DNA from 3 places in the Paenibacillus sp. 3LSP genome. Region 2 is predicted to be linked to each of the others. Evidence: predicted binding sites of a transcription regulator. Region 2 holds the regulator's gene; each other region holds the start of a gene.
The links. Region 2 encodes Rex, which represses fermentation and respiration genes when NADH is low (regulators of the CRP and FNR family bind a similar motif). Its sites were predicted from a motif close to TTGTGAAATATTTCACAA; they were not measured.

Region 1 (5,522 bases), on a different contig from region 2:
CCAGTGTTCAGCGCAAAATACAAATCGGAGTGGTCACCGCGAATGTCCAGCGGACCGCTGATCGAACGCGTCACCAAGTTCAGCACCATCGGGAACCGCGTTCCGGACTGGACCGGCAGCTGTTCGAGCATGTACATGAACCCGTTGGCGCTGGTCGCATTGATCACCCGAGCCCCAGCGAGTGCGGCCCCATAACAGATCCCCGCCGAGCCATGCTCCCCATCCGCCGCAATCAGCTGGATATCATGCAAGCCTTGCGCCTTTTTCTGGTCTAGAATTTGGGCGATTTCCGTGGACGGGGTGATCGGAAAATACCCCATCACATGGTAGTTGATCTGAGCCGCCGCCATAGCTGCCGCTTCATTGCCTGATTCGAAGGCCGTCGTTTGTTCCGCCAGCGTCATTTTTGTGATTTTCTCTTCGGTTATAGACATCGATAAAGTCCTCCTTTAGGCTCTTCTGCGAGTTCCATACACTTTGACCTTGGAAAAAACTCTACTGAAAGACGTGAGCAACGCGGTGGCTGTCGGCATATCCCGGCTCCTCCCGACGCATGCTAAGCGCCCCCGTTGGGCAGATTTCCACGCATTTCAGACAACCTTTGCAATATTGATAGTCGATACCGCTCAAGAACATTTGCGGACGCCCCTTCTTGTCCTCCCCGGTCTCCCACACGAAGCACAGATCAGGACAAACCGAGTCGCAGTTGGCACAATGAATGCAGCTGTCTGGATCCAACTCCGGTACAAATCCCTGCCGGGACCCGCTCAAATCCTTCAGCAGACTATTGCCTTGTGCCCGGATGATGCCGCCTAGAGCCTGCGTCTTATAACCGAGCAGCGGCCGCGGCCGTTCGAATTGCATCCCTTGTACCCCTTCGGGAGCCGGGATCGTCTGGAAACGCACTTCATGATATCCCCGGTCAAATGTGCGTAAATTGGGCTCCACCAAGTGCGGGTATTTTTTCTGGAACGTATGCTTAATCACTTCGCGCATCGAATCTGGATCGAGAAAATCGCATATCCGGAACAACGCCCCCAGCATTGAGGTGTTCACCTTCGTATGTTCGTCAATGGCGATCCCCATTGCGTCCACCACCGCCAGTGTCCCGTAAGGAAACTTCAGATCGCGCCGTATTTCCTCAAAATCGCGGGTCGAGTTCACCAGCACGATCCCGTCAGGCTTTAAGCCGCTTAGGACATTGACCGTCTTGTGCAGCGCTTCGTGGAACACGCCAATGACGTGGGGTTCCTCGATTGGGCTGTGATCATGAATCTCCACGTCCGGCTCACAGAAGCGGATGAAGCTCTTCACCGGGGAACCCTTCTTCTCCGAACCATAGGACGAGAAACTGGCACCGTTTAGGCCAAGCCCCAGCACCCCGGATTCCGCCAGCATCTTCCCAGCCAGGTTGGCACCGAGCCCGCCGATGGATTCCAGCCGAATTTCAAAAAAGCCAAGGTCATTGGTTTTAGTCAAAATGCTCATTCGCCACGTCTCCTCTACGTTTTGTTGTGAAATATTTCACGAGTAATAACAAAATGAAACTGCCGCTTTTCTTTGGCTCAATCGACTGCTTGGCAAACGATGGACTACGCATGATGTCGGCTTGCCAGCGCCTTCAAGCTGTCCCCCCTTCCCATATCTACGGAAAAGCCTGCGGCTTCAATCCTCAGCTCAAGGCAATGCCTGCACTGGGCGGATTCATCCCCCGTGCAGATTTTGTTGTTGTACAAGGCGTATTTCTTGCGGACGGCAACGGGTGACAGATTGGGCATGACCACATTGGCCCCGGCCTTCAGCGCCAGCTCCCTGCCTTGCGGGTGTAACGTACCGAGCGCAGTCGTCGCGGGTATTAAGGCTTCGGGAAGGAATAGGCGGGCCAGCGCGACCATCACCAGCGTATCCTCCAGCGATCCGGCCTTCGCCTGACCAAGCGGCGTCTTGTCATGGGGAATAAACGGGCCAATGCCAATCATGTCCGGGTTGAGCGTTCGGAGATAAATCAAGTCCTCCGCTAAATCCTCCGCCGTCTGGCCGGGCAACCCGACCATAAAGCCTGCTCCCACTTGATAGCCGATCAATTGCAGTGTCTCCAAACATTGGCGCCGGTGATCAAAGGACATCGAAGGATGCAGTTCCTGGTATAACCTCCGGGAAGCGGTTTCATGACGCATTAAAAAGCGATCCGCCCCCGCTTCATACAGCAATCGATAGGTGTCCGCCTCCCGCTCGCCGATGGATAAGGTGATGGCTGCATCCGGAAACTCGCCCTTGATGCCACGAATTAAGGAAGCCAGCAGATCGGCTGTATACCAGGGGTCCTCCCCGCTCTGGAGCACAAACGTGCGAAAGCCCAGCTCGTATCCTTCCCGGCAGCACTCGAGAGTCTCTTCCGGGCTGAGCCGATAACGCTCCGCCTCACGATTCCCCGCCCGCAGTCCGCAATACAAGCAGTTCCGCCGACAATAGCTCGAAAATTCAATCAAACCGCGCAAATACACCTTGTCCCCATAAGCCTGTTCCCGCCTGAGACGGGACAAGCGGAAGAGCTCCTTGCGCGTTTCGACATCCATATGCTCCAGTAGATCGACGAGCTCCTCCTTGGAGAGCTCCCCCCGCGCGTAGAGCTTGTGCACGAGCTGTTTCATCAGGCAATCATCCTTTGGATAGACTGGATTATGGACCTTGGTATACCCTATGGCTGTCGTGAAAAATGATGGACGAAATAATTGTGAATATTTTCACTTTGAAAGCGTTTTAAATTGTCCTCGTTGATTGAATCACCCCGGTTTCTTCATAGTGATCTGCGACCTCAAGCGACGATAGGATCTGTTGTTAAGTTGGATGGTTACAGCGTCTGTTGGTGGTTTGATGATCGGAAGATGGTTCGTTCGATGGTTCGTTCGATGGAAAGTTGCTTGATCGTTAGGTGCGATTGTGATTCGTGGATGTGTGCCGTGTGCGCAGCGTCGATGATTTCGACATGAGGTTGATACAAGAGGAGTTTTCTAAGAAGTGTATTTACTATATTACCATGAATTCACAGTTTGGCTAGGACTTTTTTTACACTCTTGTGAGGTAAAAAAAGAGCATGCCCCGAAGAAACGGAGCACGCTCTGAGCGTCACTATGTCAGGACCAGTCCAGACCGGTCTCTTTGGCGATCGGCTCTTCCTTGATTAAGGTATACATCGAAGCAGCTTCATCCTTACGAGTCGTTTCGACCAGACGTTCGACGCGCACGGTCACCAGCTTCTGGCCGAATTGAACCGTAATTTCGTCTCCCACCTTCACCGTACTGCTCGGTTTGGATTCGCGCCCGTTGATCAGAACTCTGCCTTGTTCGGAGACGTCCTTCGCCACGGTGCGCCGCTTGATCAACCGCGATACCTTCAGGAATTTATCGAGACGCATTATTTTACAGCTTCTTTAAGTTTGTTGCCCGCTTTGAATGCTGGAACAGTGGAAGCTGGGATTTCGATTGTTTTGCCGGTTTGCGGGTTACGGCCCGTACGACCGGAGCGTTTGCGAGTTTCGAACGTACCGAAGCCGATCAGTTGAACTTTGTCACCGCTAGCCAGTGCATCGGTAATTTCGCCGAGAAAACCATTCAATACGGATTCAACGTCTTTTTTCGTCAAACCGCTTTTGCTGGAAATGTTGTTGATCAGATCTGTTTTGTTCATTAATAATGCCTCCCAATAATTAAAGAAATAGGTGATACCTTGGCACTATAGGCTTCAGGCCTGCCTTCAAGCCTACCAAGCACCAGATGGTTATCTTTGTAAGAGTATTCTTGCTTGATTTGAAAAATCCTGCACTCTCAGGGAACTTTTTTTGCTTTTTTCGCAAAAAAACTGAAATTTAGTCCTTTTCTCCCATCATTCCCGTTCTTTCGACTTAGCTTCGTCCCATAATTTGTCCATTTCAGCTAATGTGCTGTCGCCAGGTGTTTTGCCCAGATCACGAAGCCGATCCTCCACATAATGGAACCGCTCCGTGAATTTGCGGATCGTCCGCGAGAGGGCTTGCTCCGGATCCACCCCGATATAGCGAGCCGCATTCACCACCGAGAACAATACGTCGCCCAGTTCCATCTCCTGCGCCTCGACATCTTGCTTCTGCGCGACGGCTTCCTTCAGCTCGCGGATCTCTTCCTCCAGCTTGGACCATACTCCGTCGATGTCTTCCCAGTCGAATCCGGCCTTGGCCGCCTTCTTCTGAAGCTTGTACGCCTTCATCAAAGCCGGCAAATCGCGCGGCACCCCGCTGATGACTGATTGGCGTTCCGGCTGGATGCCTTTGCGTTTCTTCTCCTCGGCCTTCATCGCTTCCCAGTTGTTTAGCGCTGCCTCAGCATCCTCGGCACTCAAATTGCCGAAGACATGCGGATGACGGTAAATGAGCTTCTCATTTAGCTCCTGGATGACGTCATACACCGTAAAGGTGCCCGTCTCCTCCTCCATCTGAGAGTGGAGCATAATTTGCAGCAGCAGATCGCCAAACTCCTCGCGCATGTGGTCGGGATCGTCGTCGTCGATCGTCTCCAGCACCTCGTAGGTTTCTTCGATGAGATTTTTGCGGATCGATTCATGCGTCTGCTCGCGATCCCATGGGCATCCGCCCGGGCTGCGCAATATCGACACGATCTCATGAAGCCGCTGGAAGCTGCGGTTACGCAGCGTATCGTCCTCGCTGGCTGGGACATAGACCAGGGACAGGTTCCCGTAACCCGTAATCCGATCCAGCTCAAACAGCGGAACGCGCTCGATCCGCTCTTGTCCCGCTACCCCAAGGGCATGTCCCACAACGACCGGATAATCGTCAGGCAGCAGCTCCATCAGCCCCAGCTTGACTTCTGAAGCGGTGATCTGGTCATAGACTTGTCCAATTAGCGTATGCCGTCTTGGGTCAATCGCTTCCCCTCGAACCTCCGAGGCGTCTACCAGGAGGAATCCTTCGATCGGATCAAAGCCCAGGCGAACAAAAGCCTCGTCCAGAAAGCTCTCCCCGCCGATGATATCGAGCGAGATTCCCTGCTCCGGACAGCGCTCCCGCAACAGCTTCACCGTCGCTTCGGCCACCTGGGGATGCCCGGGAACGGCGTACACGATATGCTCTCCCTCCTGACCTGCTTTGGCCCGCGCCAACAGTCTGGAGGCAATCTCCTCATAAACGGAAGGAAAATCGTCCTTCGCTTCGTACACCTCGTCAAACGAAGTAAAATGAACGCCCGTCTCCTCCAGCCAATCCACCACCGGATGGTCCTTCGTCCGGACGTAACGTTCTCCCGCCTCCTGCAGCCGCTTCAGGCTGCCTAAGGTCAGCCGGTCGGGATCTCCCGAGCCGAGGCCGACTACCGTAATGGTTGCGCTCATGTTATGCCTTTCACTCCCTGTCCGTTCAGCATGTTATTACTATACCATTGCTGGCGGTCAAACTGAAATTTTCTGCGCCACATCCGCGAAGTTCAACTTCGTACGGCCCTTGCGCCAAGGCGAAGCGCTATGGCAGCAGCCG
Region 2 (5,522 bases):
AATATGACAAAGCCGCCAAGCATTTCTGGATCGTGCTGGAAAAGGCTGCAAATAAGCGCCTGCGTTCTATTATCTACAACGCGCTGGGGTGTATTGAGGCGCACAAGGGCGTATTTGACAAGGCAAAAGAGTACTTCAAGTTGGCTCACCACCATGATCCGTCCTTACCCGAGCCGTTGGCCAATTTGGAGGCCTGTGCGAACAGTACAGGGAAACTCCATTACGGTCCCGAGTTGACGTCGTTATTGTAGATTTATCGCTCATTGACTTGGAAATTCACGCACTTATTACGGCATGTTTTGGAAGCGATGCGAACCCCCGCTTACGGCGGCGCATCGCTTGTTTTATTTTGTGATTTTTATTACAGATATGGTTTGTATTAATTTTCAAATTGGCTATCTTCTGTTATGCTGTAAAGAGACTGGAATGAAGGGACATCTAATTGCAATGAAATATGCTGTGCTTGATTTTGAAACGACGGGTAACCAGTCCTCTGATGAAATCATTCAAGTGGGACTTGCCATTATAGAGCCGGATCGATCAATTTCTCAGGTGTATCGTTCCTTCGTTAAGCCGGGCGTACCGATTCCTCCGTTTATTACGGGGTTAACGGGCATTACCGAAGAGGATGTGAAGGATGCGCCAGAGCTGGACGAAGTGATGGTGGAGATGGTTCCACTACTTAACGACGTCGTGTTGGTTGGGCACAATGTAGCGTTTGATTTTAACTACATGCAGAGCGCCTTGGACAAGACGGGGTATTTGCCGTTTACAGGACGGATTCTGGATACGATGGATTTCCTGAAAATTCTGTTCCCTTCACTGACTTCCTACCAGCTAGGGATGGTGGCGGCGGAGTTTGAGGTGGAGCATGAGCGTCCGCACCAGGCGGACAGTGACGCATTGGCGACAGCGCTGATTTTCCTCAAATGCTTGGAGGAATGTGACCGATTGCCGCTATTGACTTTACAGCGTTTGGCAGATCTGTTTGCCGGTGAGGACAGCGATCTCGGGTGGTTTTTTGATGCCATGGTGCAGGAAAAAGAGCGGGAAGCTTTGCCAAGCGAAGACGGCTATGTCTACTACCGCCAATTCGCCTTGCAGGTGGAAGATTGGCTCGACATCGAAGCGCCAAGGGACAGCACGGAACGTAATCCGCTGGAGAACGTGACCTTCGAGCAGTTTATGGAGCAGGTCCGAGAACGGCTGCGGGAACGATTGCCGCAGTACGAGGAACGGGAAGCTCAGAACATGATGCTACACGAGGTCATGCGAGCTTTTGAGGAAGATAAGCACCTGCTCGTTGAGGCTGGAACTGGGACGGGCAAATCCTTGGGATATCTGCTGCCGGCCATTTACCACAGCGTCAAGAATGAAGAGAAGGTCATGGTGAGCACGCACACGATCAACCTGCAGGAACAGCTTAGAGAGCGCGATGTGCCGTTGTTGACGGAGGTCGTGCCTTTTCCGTTTCGTGCAGCCGTTTTTAAAGGTAGGCAGCATTATTTGTGCTTGCGCAAATTTGAACATAAAATAAATAGAAAAGACTTCTCTACACCTAAAGAAGAGGTGATGACGGCCGCGCAAATGGTCGTATGGCTGACCCAAACAGAAAGCGGCGATGACGAAGAGCTGAATCTCGGCAATCGCGGCGGTGATTTTTGGGAGACAGTGGCCAGTGAGTCGGAATCCTGCTTGGGCCGCTCCTGTCCTTGGTTCCGCAAATGCTTCTATCATCGCGCAAAACACGAAGCCGGTGTCGCGGACGTGGTGATTACGAACCACTCCAAGCTATTTACAGACATCCAGGCGGGGCATCAGCTGCTGCCGGGCTACGAGCGATTAGTAATCGATGAAGCGCATCATTTAGAGGATGTGGCCGGCAAGCATTTGGGGATTCATATGAAGTATTTTACGGTTGTGCATACGCTGACCCGGCTGTATAAAGACAGCAAGACGGGGCAATTGGCCAACCTCCGCAGCACGCTCGAAGCGTCAGCCGCAGAGAAATCCTCGGATTGGTGTTCGGTCATCGACGGAATCTTCCCTACGCTGGTGGATGTGAAGGAGAGCTGGGACAAGCTCAGCGAGTTGCTGTTCAGCTTAATGCCTGACCGCAGTGACGCCGCCCCTGGTGATCCTGGACAGTTCGTGTACCGGTTGCTGCCGAATCGCAAGCCCAAGGATTGGGAGACGTTGACCGCGCTAGAGAATCAAATTTATGTAGGTCTCGGCGACGTGCTTCGGAAAGGGGAGCGCCTTCTGTCCGAAATCCGAGAAGAGCAGGACGATTATGCAGCGGAGAGCTTGATCACCGATATTAGCGGGTTGTTTAAAGATTTAGCCGGAGAACGGGAAGCGCTTCGCTTCTTCATGAAGCTAGAGAGCGAGGATACCGTCTATTGGATGGAAGCGAACGGGAACTTCCGCAGCCGGTCGCTGCAAATGTATGCGGTGCCGATTGACGTCAGCGCTCAGTTGAAGCAATTTTTCTTCGATCGGAAGAAGAGCGTCGTCATGACGTCTGCGACTTTATCTGTAGATAAATCGTTCCAATATATGATTGAGCAGCTTGGCTTGACGGAGGCAGCGGAAGAGGATCGGCTGATCACCGCGATGCTGCCATCGCCGTTTAATTACCGTGATCAGGCGTTGCTGGTGATTCCGCGCGATTTTCCAAGTGTGAAAGGCAGCGTGGGGGATGATCATTTCATTAACACGCTGGTTCAATCGCTGGCGGATGCCGCGGTGGCGACACAGGGGCGCATGCTAGTGCTGTTTACATCGTACAAGATGCTCAGGCAGGTGTATGACCCGCTGAAAGAACGGCTTGCAGCGGAAGGCATCACGGTGATCGGGCAAGGGATGGACAGCGGCAGCCGCACCAAGCTGACCCGGCGCTTCCAAGGGAACAGCGCATCGGTGCTGCTCGGGACAAGCAGCTTCTGGGAAGGGGTGGATATCCCTGGCGAGGCGCTGACCAGTTTAGCAATTGTACGCTTGCCGTTCCAGCCGCCAAACCATCCGCTGGTGGAAGCGAAGAGCGAACGTCTGCAGCGGGAGAAGAAGAATCCATTCATGAAGCTGTCTGTCCCGCAGGCGGTCATTCGCTTTAAGCAAGGGTTCGGACGACTTGTCCGTTCGTCGCAGGATCGCGGCATCGTGATCGTTTATGATACCCGGATCCTGGAATCATATTATGGAAAATATTTCTTATACTCATTGCCAGGACCGAAGATGGAGCATATGCCATTAACTCAAATGGTGCCGCGTATCTCGGAATGGTTAAATCCCGAAGCCTAAGCCGCTTCATAGATCGTAATGGAGAATAGGGGGAACAATGCATGAAGTCAGATAAAATTTCGGACGCTGTCGTCCGCAGACTGCCGGTTTACCTGCGTTTTTTAAATGAACTCAGCCGCCGTGAGGTGCCAACGGTGTCCTCCCAGGAGCTTGGACAGAAGCTGGATCTTAATCCGGCGCAAATCCGTAAGGATTTAGCTTATTTCGGCGATTTTGGCCGGAAGGGGATCGGCTACGATGTCGCTTATTTGATTGAGAAAATTCAACAAATTTTAAATCTGGACCAACAGATTAACGTCGCGCTGGTGGGCGCCGGGAATCTGGGCCAAGCCCTTTCGAATTATAATGCGTATTTGAAGGATAATATGAAGATTGTTGCGGTGTTCGACGCTTCGCCGGCGAAAATCGGTAAGCAGATCAACAACATTACGATTCAGCCGATCGAAGAGCTGGCGGAAACTGTTCGGGCGAAAAATATCCGCATTGGCATCATCACCGTACCGGATACAGAAGCCCAACGGGTGGCGGACGAGCTGGTGGCCGCCGGAATCGGTGCGATTCTGAACTTCGCGCCAACGATTCTGAAGGTTCCGCCGGAAGTTCGGATTCATGCGGCTGATTTCACCACAGATTTGCTGAGCTTGGCTTACTACTTGGAAAACGGAAAGGAAACAAGCAACGTATGAGTCGGAAATGGTTAATTAAGAACGGGACGTTTGCCGTTTTAGATGCGGATCGTCCTGTGGTTCACGGATATATGCTCGTTGAGGGCGATACGATCAGCTATATCGGGGAAGAGCGCCCGGAAGGCGTGGAAGGCGCCGAGACTTTGGACGGCAAAGGGTTGTTATTCTTGCCGGGCCTGATCAATACCCATGGCCATGCGGCGATGTCGCTGCTGCGCGGTTACGGAGATGACATGGTGCTGCAAACCTGGCTGCAGGAGAAAATGTGGCCAATGGAAGCCAAATTTACGGCAGCGGATGTGTATGCCGGTACGGCATTGTCCGTGTTGGAAATGCTCAAGGGCGGCACGACGACGTTCCTGGATATGTACGATCATATGGACGAAGTGGCCAAAGTCGTGGAGGAATCAGGCATTCGCGCCGTGCTGATGCGCGGGGCCATCGGTTTGTGCTCCCCGGAAGAGCAAGATCAGAAGCTCAAGGAAGCGATCGCGTTTGCGCAGAACTGGCACGGCAAGGCAGAAGGACGCATCACCACGATGATGTCACCGCATGCACCGTACACCTGCCCGCCGGCTTTCATCGAGAAATTTGTGCAAGCTGCCCATGATCTCGATTTGCCAATGCATACGCATATGTCGGAGACGCGCGCCGAGGTAGAGCAGAACGTGAACGATTACGGCGTCCGTCCGGTAGAGCATTTGTTGAAGCTGGGGATGTTCTCCCGCCCAACCCTGCTTGCCCATGCGGTGCATTTGACCGACGAGGAAATCGATATCTTGGCAGCCCACGGAGTTACAATTTCGCATAACCCGGGCAGTAACTTGAAGCTGGCCAGCGGTGTCGCCCGCGTACCTGAACTCTTGAAGAAAGGCGTAGTGGTATCGCTGGGGACCGACGGTCCGGCGAGCAACAATAACCTGGATATGCTGGAGGAGATTCGTTTGGCTGCGCTGATCCATAAAGGCGTATCCGGCGATCCAACGGCGGTTCCGGCACTGGAAGCCTTGAAGATGGGAACGGAATACGGTGCAAAATCAGTCTTCTTGCAAAATACAGGCAAGCTGGCTGCAGGCATGAAGGCAGATATTATCGCCTTGAACACGGAGCAAGCCCATTTCCTGCCGAGAACAGATTATATCTCCCATACCGTTTACTCCGCTGGGGCCAAGGACGTGGAGCATGTCTGGGTGAACGGCAAGCAGGTTGTCAAACACGGGGCTTGCTTGACGCTGGATGAGGAACGTATCCGCTACGAGGCGCAGGCGGCGTTTGAGGGACTGCTGGCACGATAATGAGCGGCGCGCGGTTTCCAGAAGGAGGCTGCTTGCATAGGAAGGGAAAGGAAGAGAAGCTTGAGGAAGCGAACGAAATGGATCCTGCTGTCCCTTGTGATCCTGTTGATCGTGCTCCTGGGTCTCCACCGGTTTTATCTATACATTCATGAGGATACGTGGGAAGCCGAAAGAGCCGCCATTCAGCAGGCAAAGCAAGAGACAGATCTCGTCCGGGGCGACAAAGTTTGGAAGTCGG
Region 3 (5,522 bases), on a different contig from region 2:
GAAAGATAAGAAACCAGATACCTTTACGCCGGATCTTCAAAAAGTCGGCTGAGAGGGAGCGTAACATCATACCGCGGTCCCCTCCCCAATGACCTGCATAAAGATATCCTCCAGCGACTTCTTCTTCTGCTCAACGCGATAGATCGCATGTCCGTTCTCCACCAGCTGTTTGACCAGGCGTGCGACCTGGGCGTCAGCCATCCCCGGGAACGAGAGAACTCCGCTTCGCAGCTTGCCGATGGCGCCTAGATCACGGGCTACCCAAAGGGCTTCATCCGGCTCTGAAACAACGAGTTCCATATCGTGAGCCGCCTGAAGCCGCAGATTGTCGATCGTATCCTGAAACACCATCCGACCTTCGCGGATAATGCCCACTTTGCTGGCCATCAGCTCCATCTCCCCGAGCAGGTGGCTGGATACGAGCACAGTGATGCCGTAACGCTTCGGCATGCTCTTAATTAATTCGCGGATCTCATGAATCCCGGACGGGTCCAGTCCGTTGGTCGGTTCGTCCAGGATGAGCAGTTCAGGGTTACCCAGCAACGATGCGGCGATGCCCAGGCGCTGCTTCATCCCCAGGGAGAAGCCCTTCACCGGCCGTCGTGCTTCGCTAGACAGCGAGACGATATCCAGCACCTCGTCGATGCGCGATTTCGGCACCTGCAAGATACGGCGGATCGCTTCCAAGTTGTCGATGGCGCTCAAATGTCCATAATAGGACGGGGATTCGACCAGCGAACCGATGCGGCGCAGAATCGCCAGCTTATCGCGTTGCAGCTCGCGGCCAAAGATGCGGATGCTGCCCGAAGTGGGCTGAATTAAGCCCAGTAGCATGCGGATTGTTGTGGTTTTCCCTGCACCGTTAGGTCCGAGGAACCCGTAGATGTCCCCCTTCGCAATCTCCAGGTTTAAGTGGTCCACGGCGTAACGGCCGCGATATTTTTTGGTTAAACCTTCCGTTTGAATGATCATTTCACTCACGAATTATCACCTCGTCATGATCATATCGCCCGGAGGTTAAAGGCAAAGGCGGGATAAGTTTAAGATTCGTTTAATTTTGGGGCATGAAACATTTTTACACACAAAACGGGGATTGCTCCCTCACAAAAATGTATCATTGAAGGCATCGCGAATCGCTGAGATACTTCCTCCGAATCGAGGGAAAGGAAGCAGCTTTGGAGACAGTCTCTCTCCTTATTTCAACGACAATTTCGCCGCTGGATAAATATACACTTTCGTTCCGGCTTCACTGGATATGGTGGCTCGTGTGAGTCCCATTTCTCGGAGCAGCAGATCGACGATTTGCAGGCCTAGCCCCGCGCCTCCATTTGCGGAAACCGACTCCATTCCAGGGCCGTGGTCGCTGATCGTGAGAGCCGTAGTGCCCTCGTATGGCTCTACCGCAATCCCGGCATACCGACCCGATCCGGCATGGCGGACCAGGTTCTGGAACAGGTTATCGAGTACGCGGCGGAACCCTTGGGCATCCACGTTCCAGTAAATCGGCTGCTCTGGCAGCTCAATATCGGCTGTAATCCCGTTCTTCTCCCAGACAGGGTACCAGGCCGCCGCACTTTCCCGCACGATCCGCAGGATATCCAGCCGCTCCAAGGACATGGCATACCGTCCGCTGGAGAGCAGGTTGTACGATAACAGATGATCCATCAGTCCGGATAAATCACTGATTTTCGTCTCCATCAAAGCCAGGGATTGCTTTCCCTGTTCGGATAGAGATTCCTGACGGAGCGAATACAAATGGCTGCCCAGCACGGTTAACGGCGTCCGCAAGTCATGGGACAGGTGGCTGATCAGGCTCTTGCGCAGCTCCTCTTCCTCACGCTCCCGCTGGCGACTGTCCTTCAGGGCGAACACCATATGGTTAAAAGCGAGCTCCAATCGGCCGATTTCGTCCGGACGCCCTTCCTCGATGGGGGACGGCAGACCATCGGGACCCGGACGGGTCATGCCGGCTTCCAGGCGCAGCAGGCGCTTGCGGATATCGCTGAAGAACAGATAGGAGAGCAAGACGAACGCCCCTAGCAGAATCGCGATGAACACGCCGTAAAAGCGATTGTCGCTAAACTGCTCCCCTTTTTGAATCACCATATATTTACGCGGGAGCTCCAGCACCATGAAGCCTTGTTGAGCTTGTTCGTCCCCGCCAATAAAAGCGACGACCGTAAAAGGATCAGCATCTACACGCTGCTTCATGAAGGCGATGGTATCCTCTAGGGACCATTGCGGGGGCACCGACGCTTGTTCCGGCAGCTGCAGGCGGGTCATGCCGGCGGTGTCGACCCAATACAGCGCGGCGTCAGGATACCGCTGCTTCATCTCTTTGAGCTTCGCGTCGATGGTCTCATCTTGAGCTCCCTTGAGTTCAGCAGCCGCTTGATGCCAAGCGGCCTCAATTTGTTTTCCGGTGCCATAAGGACGGATCTCGTGTCCGTAATGGTCAGGGTTTAGGAGCACATTCACCCCCCAGGCTGCAATGAAGCTGATAGGAATCATGACAGGAATAAAGACAAATGCGATCCCTAAAATCAAAACGTATCGCGTCAGCAGGGATTTACGGAACTTGCGCACTGGACGAAATTTCATGTTCTCACCCGATAGCCGATCCCGCGGATGGTTTCGATTACTTCAGGATTGGCAGGATCCCGTTCGAGCTTCTCGCGCAGGTGGCGGATATGCACCATCAAGGTTTTGTCCCCGTCGAGGTAGGGCTCGTTCCATACCGCCTCATAGATCTGCTCCTTGGTCAGGATTTGCCCGAGGTGGCGCAGCAGGTAGGCGAAAATATGAAACTGCTTGCCGGTCAGCACGATCTCCTCGTTGGTATCCTGATGGATAATCCGGTTTTCTTTCTCATACACAAGCAAATGTTTGATCCGCAGCGGCGCCGGGTCAGCAATCCCCCCGCTGCGGCGAAGCAGCACCTCGATTCGCGCGGCGAGCTCATCCGGATGGAACGGCTTCGTTAAATAGTCGTCGGCAAACTTCAATCCTTGCAGTTTGTCGTCAATCGAAGTGCGAGCCGATAGCATCAATACCGGCAGCTTCGGATACTTCTGCTTCAACCGTCCCCCAATCGTGAAGCCGTCTAACCCTGGCAGCATTACGTCCAGGATAACTAGTTGGCAATCGACAGCTTTCTCCACCGCCTGATCCCCGTGCTTCAGCCAGGTGACTGTATACCCGCGCGCTTCCAGGTTGGAGCTGACCCATTCCCCGATTTCGGGATCGTCTTCAATATATAGCAAATGTGTAGTAGGCATAATGACACTCCTCCTGACTCTATTTTGGCAAAAGACGGAACAAAAAGAAACGGGGGGTTCCGTGAAATATTTGTGATTGCAATCACAAGTCGGTGATTTTCCCTGTGCTACGTTGTTATTGAGAATGGTTATCAACGAAAGTCAACGGGACATTTCGAAGCTGAAATCAGATCGATTTCTATAAGGAGGGGTTAGGCGATGAGCGAACTGATTAATAACCGGGAGTATGGCGCACCGGAACAAAGCCGCCGGCAGCAGATGCTAAAGGAGATTATTAAGGAGCTTCATCAGGGGAAGAGCGTGGAGGAAGTGAAGGCGCGGTTTGAAGAGGCTGTCGGTGACGTGACGGTTGCGGAAATTTCTGCGATGGAGCATGCGCTGATGGATGAGGAGGGCATTCCAGTCGAAGAGGTTCAGCGGCTGTGCTCGGTGCATACGGCGATTTTTAAGGGCTCGATCGAGGACATTCACCGGTCGTCCAAGCCGGAGGAGCAGCCGGGGCACCCGGTGCATACCTTCAAGCTGGAAAATCGCGAGATCGAGCGGCTGGTGAATTTCAAGCTTCAGCTTCATCTGGACAAGTACCGAAAGGCCCCCAGCAGCGAGATCGTATACAAATTGTTAGAGGATTTAAACCTGCTGATGGATCTTGATAAGCACTATAGCCGTAAGGAAAACCTGCTGTTCCCGTATCTGGAGAAGTACGGCATCTACGGACCGACGAAGGTGATGTGGGGCGTGGACGACGGCATCCGCATGATGATCAAGGAAACGAAGGGCAAGCTGGCGGACGGCAGCGCGGATCCGGAGACGATAGTGATGGATCTGGAACGGATTATTAAGGAAGTCAATGAGATGATTTTTAAAGAAGAAAATATTCTGCTCCCGATGGCCCTTGAGAAGTTAACGGAGGACGAATGGGTCAGCATTGCCCGGGAAAGCGATCAGATCGGCTTCTGCTTAACCGCGCCGGAGCGCGAATGGATTCCAGAGCGCGTACCGCTGCAATCCTTGGGTGAAGAAGAGGAAGGAACCGCGCAGGCAGGTACGGAAGCAGGAGTTCCGCAAGGGTACGTTAAATTTGAGACCGGCGTTCTCTCGATGGAACAGCTGGAGGCGGTAATGAACCATCTCCCAGTGGATCTGACGTTTATCGATGAGAACGATGTCGTCCGATATTTCTCCCACGGTAAAGAGCGCATCTTTGCCCGGACGAAGGCGGTCATTGGCCGGACCGTACAAAATTGCCACCCGCCGCAAAGCGTCCATGTCGTCAACCAGCTGTTGGAGGATTTCAAGGCGGGGCGGAAGGATGTCGAGGACTTCTGGATTCCGGTGAAGGACAAATTTGTGTACATCCGCTATTTCGCTGTACGCAGTGAGGATGGACGTTATTTAGGAACGCTGGAGTTCACGCAGAACATCGCTCCTATTCGCGAGCTGCAAGGGCAGAAACGTATTTTGTCCTAGTTCCGAGCAAAAGCGGCTCGATCCTGTCCAATATGGCTCACTCCTCTTCTTGCATCCGGCGTTTGCATTTGCGAATGCCGGTTTTTTCATATAACGGAAACTACACTCGCTGACGCTTGCCTGTGATCTGTGTCATTTACGCAAAATCCCTTATCGGTATTGGGATTGCCGTTTCTTCCCTTCTCTTGACCGAACCGATGGGTTCGCTTATAGTTGGTACGTAGGAGAAAACTACTTGCGAAGGCGTTTTCAGTCATGGCGCGGAATAAAGCGGCGATGGATCGAGAATGGCCTTTTTGCACGTATAGGTATGTAAATGATCTATATATTTATGAAAAAGGTGGCTTGTGAAAATGTCTGAAAAAATCTACATTGGCGTTGACCTGGGAGGTACGGCAGTCAAAGTCGGCATTTGCAATGAAGAAGGGCAGCTTCTTCATACGTACGAAGGACCGACCGAAGTCGATAAGGGCGCGGATACGGTCGTGGCGAATATCGAGAAGTACGTCCGGCGTGTCGTGGAAGAATCGCCGTTCGCCTGGGAACAGGTGGCCGGGGTAGGCGCCGGGGTCGCCGGGTTTACGAATGTCCGCGAAGGGATCATCATTTTGGCGCCGAATGTAGGTTTGAAGGATTTCCCGATTCGCGCCATTTTGGAGGAGCGACTGGGCAAGCCAATCAAAATAGACAATGATGCCAATGTGGCCGCACTTGGTGAAGCTTGGGGCGGTGCAGGCAAAGGCATCGACAATTGCGTATGCTACACGCTGGGAA

Region 1: the regulator Rex is predicted to act here: its motif matches at 2,733-2,750, upstream of hydE ([FeFe] hydrogenase H-cluster radical SAM maturase HydE).
Region 3: the regulator Rex is predicted to act here: its motif matches at 3,349-3,366, upstream of RW092_RS05145 (DUF438 domain-containing protein).

What each region holds. Positions count from the first base shown of each region.
Region 1 covers NZ_JAWDJI010000230.1:799-6,320, reverse strand. The annotation lists gene RW092_RS19985 (thiamine pyrophosphate-dependent enzyme) at 1-434, opposite strand, end outside; gene RW092_RS19980 (2-oxoacid:acceptor oxidoreductase family protein) at 496-1,488, opposite strand; gene hydE ([FeFe] hydrogenase H-cluster radical SAM maturase HydE) at 1,593-2,651, opposite strand; gene RW092_RS19970 (RNA-binding S4 domain-containing protein) at 3,135-3,416, opposite strand; gene RW092_RS19965 (HU family DNA-binding protein) at 3,416-3,688, opposite strand; gene yabN (bifunctional methyltransferase/pyrophosphohydrolase YabN) at 3,884-5,380, opposite strand; partial or broken gene RW092_RS19955 (lipid II flippase MurJ) at 5,508-5,522, opposite strand, start outside.
Region 2 covers NZ_JAWDJI010000099.1:492-6,013, reverse strand. The annotation lists gene RW092_RS08165 (tetratricopeptide repeat protein) at 1-251, shown strand, start outside; gene dinG (ATP-dependent DNA helicase DinG) at 448-3,303, shown strand; gene RW092_RS08155 (redox-sensing transcriptional repressor Rex) at 3,345-3,989, shown strand; gene RW092_RS08150 (amidohydrolase) at 3,986-5,284, shown strand; gene RW092_RS08145 (cell wall elongation regulator TseB-like domain-containing protein) at 5,345-5,522, shown strand, end outside.
Region 3 covers NZ_JAWDJI010000068.1:29,025-34,546, forward strand. The annotation lists gene RW092_RS05125 (ABC transporter permease) at 1-70, opposite strand, end outside; gene RW092_RS05130 (ABC transporter ATP-binding protein) at 67-981, opposite strand; gene RW092_RS05135 (sensor histidine kinase) at 1,195-2,601, opposite strand; gene RW092_RS05140 (response regulator transcription factor) at 2,598-3,278, opposite strand; gene RW092_RS05145 (DUF438 domain-containing protein) at 3,477-4,748, shown strand; gene RW092_RS05150 (ROK family glucokinase) at 5,102-5,522, shown strand, end outside.